2 regions of the Paenibacillus sp. Y301 genome follow, and region 2 is predicted to be linked to the other one. Evidence: predicted binding sites of a transcription regulator. Region 2 holds the regulator's gene; the other holds the start of a gene.
The links. Region 2 encodes Rex, which represses fermentation and respiration genes when NADH is low (regulators of the CRP and FNR family bind a similar motif). Its sites were predicted from a motif close to TTGTGAAATATTTCACAA; they were not measured.
Positions count from the first base shown of each region.

Region 1: a site for Rex is predicted at 2,841-2,858, ahead of AC1D69_RS14020 (formate/nitrite transporter family protein). Genes of this name have one in related genera too.

Region 1 covers NZ_JCAIUL010000007.1:150,186-154,441, forward strand. The annotation lists gene AC1D69_RS14015 (molybdopterin-containing oxidoreductase family protein) at 1-1,521, opposite strand, end outside; gene AC1D69_RS14020 (formate/nitrite transporter family protein) at 1,898-2,734, opposite strand; gene AC1D69_RS14025 (FAD-dependent oxidoreductase) at 2,993-4,256, opposite strand, start outside.
Region 2 covers NZ_JCAIUL010000001.1:523,151-527,406, reverse strand. The annotation lists gene AC1D69_RS02620 (amidohydrolase) at 1-1,272, opposite strand, end outside; gene AC1D69_RS02615 (redox-sensing transcriptional repressor Rex) at 1,235-1,909, opposite strand; gene dinG (ATP-dependent DNA helicase DinG) at 1,949-4,256, opposite strand, start outside.

The sequences.
Region 1 (4,256 bases), on a different contig from region 2:
CAGAGCTTCAAGTGTCACAGCGTTCAGATACGGGTTAGATGGATAGTGTAAAGCCTCGGTAATCATATCCTCTTCGGACTGGCTAAATGCCTTTTCATCCAGACCCATAGCCTGACCTAATAACGAGAATAGCTCCATATTGCTCTTACTCTCACCTTCGCTAGGAATAATCGGTTGTTGCAAATGAATATACTGGTGCCAGTATGAACTAAAGAGATCCGTACTTTCAAATGATGATGTCGCTGGTAACACAATATCTGCATACTTCGCCGTATCTGTAAGGAATAAGTCATGTACGACGGTGAATACATCCTCACGAGCGAATCCACGCTTCACTCGATCTGCATCAGGAGCGACAACCACAGGGTTACTACAATATACAAACAACGCCTTAATGGGGTTCTCCTCCCATTCCAGTGCCTCAGCAATACGATTCATATTGATAGTACGAGCCTTAGGATTAGGACGTAGATTAGGTCGCTGGAGCTTAGCACTGTTCATCTGTGCATACCCTCCATTAGATCTCGCTGCTCCTCCACCCTGTCTTAACCATTGTCCTGTCAGTGCAGGCAGGCATGAAATGCTCCGTACGTTCATCCCCCCATTATCGTGATGCTGAAGACCATTTCCAATATGAATGTAAGAAGTACCTGCTCGTCCATACATATCAGCAAGTCTCTCAATATCTTCGATAGATACACCTGTTATACGGGATACCCGTTCGGGGGTATACGATTGGACATGCACTCGAAGTTCCTCATGCCCGATGGTATATTGCTTCATAAATTCCTCATTCACAAGATCATCACGGAACTTGACATGCATCATCCCCATGGCTAATGCCGTATCCGTGCCCGGATAGAGAGGAATAAACCAATCCGCCCATTGTGCTGTTCGATTACGATGTACATCAATCACAATCACCTTAGCGCCTCGTTTGCGAGCTTGCTCAGCTAATACTACTTGATGCATATTGGTACTAATAATGTTACCACCCCAGACGATAATTACATCGGCATTCACCGTATCCTCTGGGCTCGTCCCTCCATTAAAACCCATCGTATATCTCCAACCTGCTGTTCCTGCAGAGTTACAGATGGACTGTTTCAATCGGCTTGCTCCAATGGCATTAAAGAAACGACGGTCCATTCCCTCTACACTTAGAATCCCCATGTTTCCATAGAAACTGTAAGGCAGGATCGACTCTGATCCATAATCACGAATGCACTGTTGCAAGCGGCTTGTAATCTCACTAACGGCTTCCTCCCAAGAGATACGCTCGAATTGGCCTTCACCCTTACTACCAGTCCGTCTCATTGGATGTAATATCCGTTCGGGATGATACACGCGTTCTGTCATGTTTCTTACTTTATTACAGATCGATCCCTTCGTGATCGGATGATCTGGGTTACCTGTAACCTTAATAATCTTGCCCTTCTCCTTATGCAGTAGCAGACCACATGTATCCGGACAATCGAGCGGACATACCGCTGGAAACACACCATTCTCTTGCTCGACCATTTCTGCTGAACTCCTTTAGCGTTTCTTCTCATATACGTCCATCTCATATTTCAATATAATCTATCATAAATCTACAACTTCATTTCCGCAAAGAATAACCTCTATATTTCATAAAAATGTAGATAATCTTGTTTCAACTCCTATTGAACAGGGTAAAAATAATTCACAACAGCATATGAACATGATTCATCATGCTATTATTCAAAGGCATGAACAATCACATCAAATTAGCCATGCTTAAAAGTTTCGTCCCCCGGACTTTTAACATGGCTAATTTGTTATGTGCTATTCATGAACGTAAAAAGGCCGATCCATCCTAATATGATAGGACAAGATCGACCATTGTCTTACTATATAACATGAGGGCAGTGGACACCTAAGCATGTTTCCGTGATACATTCGCTTTAGGGATATCATTCTTTAATGTGGTATTATAAGATGCATTTGGCTCACGTAGATAGGCTACCCAATAGGCCGCAGCGACAAAGATAACTCCCCCAACTAAATTACCCAGCCAGACCGGGATGAAATTCATTACGTATTCTCCCCACGAATAATAACCTGCAAAGATAGCTGCTGGAATAAGGAACATATTTGCCACAACGTGCTGAAATCCAATAGCTACGAAGGCCATGGTAGGGAACCAGATCCCTAATATTTTGCCACTTATATTATCTGCTCCATAAGATAACCATACTGCTAGAGCAACCAACCAGTTACAACCAATCCCAGAGACGAAGGCTTGTAGAAAAGTAACATCTAATTTGTGTCCCGCCATATCCACTACTTTCTCTAAGTACACACCCGTTTCTGTTAGTCCAACGATATGTCCGAAGAAGTAAGCGACGAATACAGCTCCTACGAAATTGCTCAATGTAATTAAAACAAGATTCTTTACTGTCTCCCATGTTGAGATCTTCTTCGCCATACGAGCGAGTGGCACCGCCATCATATTACCTGTTAACAGTTCACCACCAGCCAATAATACAAGAATAAGTCCTACAGGAAACACCGATGCTCCTATAAAATTAGTAATGGAACTCCATTCTTTCGGCGCTCCAGAAATAACTCGAATATCAAGTAGGAATCCCAGTGCAATAAACGCTCCACCTAAGAAACCAAGAACCAGCATCGTAGCAAGCCGATTATGAGCTTTTTTTGTCCCGTTCTCAACTGTCACTTCAGCAATTTGCTGAGGTTTATAATAGGCCATAATCCTTTCACCTCTATCCAATATAGTTAAAATCTAATCTATTTATTATAATTGTAACGCATACGTTTCAATTCTAAACGTAATAATTGTCACAATAAATGAACATAAGTGAAAGTTTTCACAAAATAGTTATAGATTCATGAGAGTGATTAGGATCACTTTCGTTTTTCCATACAATAACACCCCTTGGATCTGTAATCCAAGGGGTGTTATTTGCTCATATAAGAATTCTATCGCTAGTTCGATGAATCCGTCATTCTAGACCAACGCAGGTTCTTCCTTCGCTATAGCAGGCAATGCCTGTAGTCCAACTGTGTTCAAGAAATTCCATGGTTTATTATAATGAGGTTGGAAGAAGAAGTCGATGAATCCAAGCTGATCGACTGTCATCCGATTCTGAATACATACCGAGATCGTATTGATCGATTGGGTTAAATCCACCTTCGACATCAACTGGGCACCCACAATACGGCGTGAGTCTTTTTCAAATACAACCTTTATCGTTACACTTTCTGATGTTGGCATAAATTCAGGGCGGTAATGGTCAGTCATACTCACGGTCTCAACCTGTAGTCCTTCATCTGATGCGGCTAATTCAGTCAGCCCTGTAGCTGCGATATTATCTTCATATATTTTGATACCTGAAGTTCCCTGTGTTCCCATGTAAGGAATCGTCGGAGCCATTAAGTTACGAGCAACAAGCGTTCCCATACGTACAGCATTGGTTGCTAAGGGGATGTAAGCATGCTTTCCTGTCGGATTGTAGTGGATCGCACAACTATCACCTGCAGCATATACATCTTTCTTACTTGTCTGCATATAGTCATCCACGATAATCGCACCATTCGGTAACATATCCACTTGTCCTTTGAGAAGTTCCGTATTTGGACGGAAGCCGATACAGAGAATGACTAGATCCGTTTCATATTCACCTTGTGTTGTAATGACTTTGCTCACCCGACCATCTGTTCCTTCAAAAGCAGTTACGGTCTGATTCAATGCAAGCTTAATGCCCTTATTCTGAAGTGTATCCTGAATGGCATCTGTGAATTCAGGGTCTAAATATTTATTGAGTATTCGATCTACACCATCAATCAGCGTCACTTCTTTACCATTCATCTGAAAAGCTTCTACTAATTCCACGCCAATGTAACCTGCACCCACTACGGTTATGCGTTTTACTTGACTAGCCTTTTCAATAATGGTGTTGGAATGATTGTAATTCTTGGAGAGCAAGATATTATCTAACTCAATGCCTTCAAGTTTCGGAATGATTGGCCATGATCCTGTCGTCATAATTAATTTATCATACGTATCTTCAAATTCTTCACCGTTCACCAAGTTACGTACAGTAAGTCGTTTGCTATCTGTATCAATACCTGTAACTTCATGACGCATCTTGGTATTGACCCCTAATGCAGCTAATTCTTCTGGTGAAGAGTAGAACAGACCATGTGGGTCTTTCACGACACCCCCTACATACAATGCGATTCCACAAGATAAGAAGGATATATTATCATTA
Region 2 (4,256 bases):
ATGAATCCGCTCTTCATCCATAGTAAGACAAGCCCCATTCTTTACAACTTGTTTGCCGTTAACCCACACATGCTCTACATCTTTACTACTTGCAGAGTAAATGGAATGTGAGATGAAGTCTGTATGTGGTAGGAAATGAGCCTGATCGGTATTTAATGCGATAAAGTCTGCTTTCATACCTGGTGCCAATCTACCTATGTTTTCTAGAAATAGAGATTTGGCTCCATAACTAGTACCCATTCGAAGTGCTTCAGCAGCAGGAATTGCTGTTGGATCTCCTGAAATACCTTTGTGAATAAGCGCTGCTAGACGCATTTCTTCAAACATATCTAAATTGTTATTGCTCGCTGGACCATCTGTTCCTAAGGATACAGTTACGCCTGCCTTCAATAGATCTGTGACCCGTGCAATACCACTTGCTAACTTCAAGTTGCTTCCTGGGTTATGTGACACGCCCACTTGATGGGCAGCTAATATGTCAATTTCTTCATCTGTCAAATGTACACCATGAGCGACAAGAGATGGACGTGTGAACATGCCGAGTTTCTCTAAATGTTGAACAGGTCTAAGACCATAATCAGTCACATTCTGTGCCACTTCACTCAGCGTCTCAGACATGTGTGTATGCATCGGAAGATCTAGATCATGCGCTGCCTGTACAAACTTCTCAAAAAAGGATGGAGGACATGTGTAAGGCGCGTGCGGGGACATCATCGTAGTAATACGTCCTTCTGCTTGACCGTTCCAATCTTTTGCAAAGGCAATCGCTTCTTGAAGTTTATGTTGTTGCATTTCTTCTGAACAGAACCCAATAACACCTCTTGTTAGTACCGCACGAATACCCGATTCTTGCACTACTTTAGCGACTTGATCCATATGATCATACATGTCTAGAAAAGTAGTTGTTCCACCTTTTAACATTTCCAATACAGAGAGCGATGATCCCCAATAAACATCTTTTGAGGTAAACTTCTCCTCCATTGGCCACATTTTTTCCTGCAACCACACTTGGAGAGCTAAATCATCACCATAACCTCTTAGTAATGACATCGCCGCATGCCCGTGTGTATTCACAAGTCCAGGTAAAAATAGAAGATGCGTACCATCAACGACGGGGATATGATCAGAATCAGCTGGTTTGTCCTCGCCAATATACGTTATAAGGTCATCTTCAATAAGCATATAGCCCTTTACAACGGATTGTTCATTATTCAGAACAGCAAACGTACCATTCTTAATGATCCATTTCTGTGTTTGATTGTTCACTGTCATGTGATTCTTCCTTTCCATTATCCAAATAATAAGCAAGACTAAGCATATCCGTTGTGAAATCAGCTGCATGAATACGAACATCCGCTGGAGCTTTCAACACAACAGGTGCAAAATTCAAAATCGCCTTAATCCCAGCTTCTATTAACTTATCTGCAACATGCTGTGCTTCTGTTTCTGGAACCGTAATAATACCTATTCTTATATTTTGTTGCTTAATGGTATCCACTAGATCCTCCATAGGTTGGACCTTTAACGTATTAATAACGGAACCTACCTTGGGAGCATACGAATCAAAAACAGCGATAATCTTTAAATTTTCCTTTAGATAAGCATTGTAATTGGATAAAGCATGACCAAGATTACCTGCACCTATTAGAACCACATTGATTTGTTGATCGAGATTCAGGATATGACCAATCTTCTCAATCAAATAGGCCACGTCATATCCTATACCTTTACGTCCGAAGTCTCCAAAATAAGCGAGATCTTTACGAATTTGTGCAGGATTCAAATCGAGTTTTTGACCTAACTCCTGTGAAGAGACAGTGGCTACTTCACGTCTCTGAAGATCTGAAAGATAACGCAGATATACAGGTAATCTGCGTACAACAGCTTCTGAAATTTTTTCAGATTTCATTCTTGCTCCCCCTAATTATTAACTCTTTAGGATCCTTCTTCAAGAAGGATCCCTTTCACTTAACCACTCTGAAATCCGTGGAACCATTTGATTGGTCGGCATATGCTCCATCTTAGGACCAGGTAATGAATACAGGAAATGTTTGCCGTAATATGATTCGATTACTCGCGTATCATATACGATTACAATCCCCCTATCATTCGCAGTACGCACTAACCGACCAAATCCTTGTTTGAACCGAATGACCGCTTGCGGAACCGACAGTTTCATGAATGGATTTTTCTTTTGTTGCTTAAGAAGTTCACTCTTTGCTTCAACCAAAGGATGGTTCGGTGGCTGAAATGGTAGTCGAACAATGGCCAAACAAGTCAGTGCTTCACCGGGAATATCGACACCTTCCCAGAAGCTACTTGTTCCTAACAGTACCGATGCACTACTGTCTTGAAAACGACGAATCAACTTGCTTCGACTTCCAGTATCAACACCTTGGCCGAGTATCGTTATATCACTTGAGGACAGTTCATTACGTAATGGTTCATAAACTTGACGAAGCATGCGATAGGATGTGAATAACACTAACATACGTCCATGCGTAGCTATAGCTGTGTCAGCTAACGACTTCACCAGCGTCTCTACAAAAAGAGCATCTCCTACACTTCCCTTAACACTTGGAAAGTCACGTGGAATCACGAGCAATGCCTGATCACGATATCGAAAAGGCGAAGGTAGCTGAACTGTTACAAGTCGACCTTGATCTGATGCTTCTTGTAAGCCTAGATTTTCAATCATATACTGAAAGGATTTCTCGATAGATAACGTTGCTGAAGTTAGAATAATACTCTTCTTTTTATCGAAGAACACTTCCTTCAACTGCTTGCTTACATCGACAGGCACGGCATACAATTGTAGAGATTTGCTACGAAAATGTCCATTAGCCTCCATCCAGTAAACATTGCCTAAATCGTTAAGCGCCATGAACATGTGAAGATCTTCGCGTTCACTCGATAAATCCTTAATCAGACCGCTTATGTCCGTTATCAGACTATCTGAGTTGAAATCGTCTAGTTCTTTAATGTCGTTCAACATTCTCTCCGATTTACGAATGACCTCTCCAAGCGTTACGTATATTTGATTCTCAATTGCAGACAAGAGTTCCCAATCCTTTGGTTTCTTTGTAGGTTGCAATCGAAGCACGAATTGTCCAGTCTCACCAGGTGCTGCATCACTTCGCTCGGGAAGAAGAGCAAACAACATATCATTCAGTCGGTCCCAGTGCTCCTTCACTTCAATTAATTCGCCACTCAATATATCGATTGAAGTTATCCAATCCGAAGCCTTTTCATCATGTGAAGAACGAAGTTGTTGAATTAACGCTGGAAATTGTCCATTACGATTATCTTTATACAGTCTTGTAAGTGTATGGACGACGGTGAAATATTTCATATGAAGACCTAAATGCTTACCTGCCACGTCTTCTAAATGATGTGCTTCATCAATAACTAAGTGCTCATAAGCAGGTAATAATTGATGTCCAGCTTTAACATCCGTAAATAACTTAGAGTGGTTCGTAATAACCACATCAGCAATTCCCGCTTCATGCTTAGCACGATGATAATAACATTTACGGAACCAAGGGCAGGCACGGCCAAGACATGAATCAGAGTCACTAGAGACGGTTTCCCAGAAATCTCCGCCACGCCCTCCAAGATTCAGTTCTTCATCATCACCGTTCTCCGTCTGTGCTAACCATACAATCATCTGTGCGGCTAAGATTACATCTTCTTTAGGATTAGCGAAGTCTCTCTTGTTTATTTTATGTTCAAATTTTCTCAAACACAAATAATGCTGTCTCCCTTTGAAAATAGCCGCTTTAAATGGAAAGGGAACGACCTGAGTCAGTAATGGAATATCTCGTTCCCTTAATTGTTCCTGAAGGTTAATGGTGTGTGTACTTACCATGACTTTCTGCTCATTTTTCACACTCTGATAAATGGCAGGAATTAAGTATCCTAACGATTTCCCAGTGCCCGTCCCTGCTTCAATTAGAAGATGCTTATCATTCGCAAGTGCATTCATCACTTCACCAAACATCATGCTCTGTGATTCACGCGGCTCATATTGTGGCATAATTTCTCGAAGCCGTTCTTCAATATTCTCAAGGAATCGCGGGAAATCCATGGATTTCAGAGGATTATCATCTGCATCATTACGCGGTGTTGAGATATCGATCCAATCTTCTACGGCTAGAGCCAATTGTCGGTAAAAGGTATGACTCTCAAGGTCCTGTGCGGGTTCACTTTCCTTCTCACGACATAGACCATCGAAATACCAAGCTAAATCACTATCC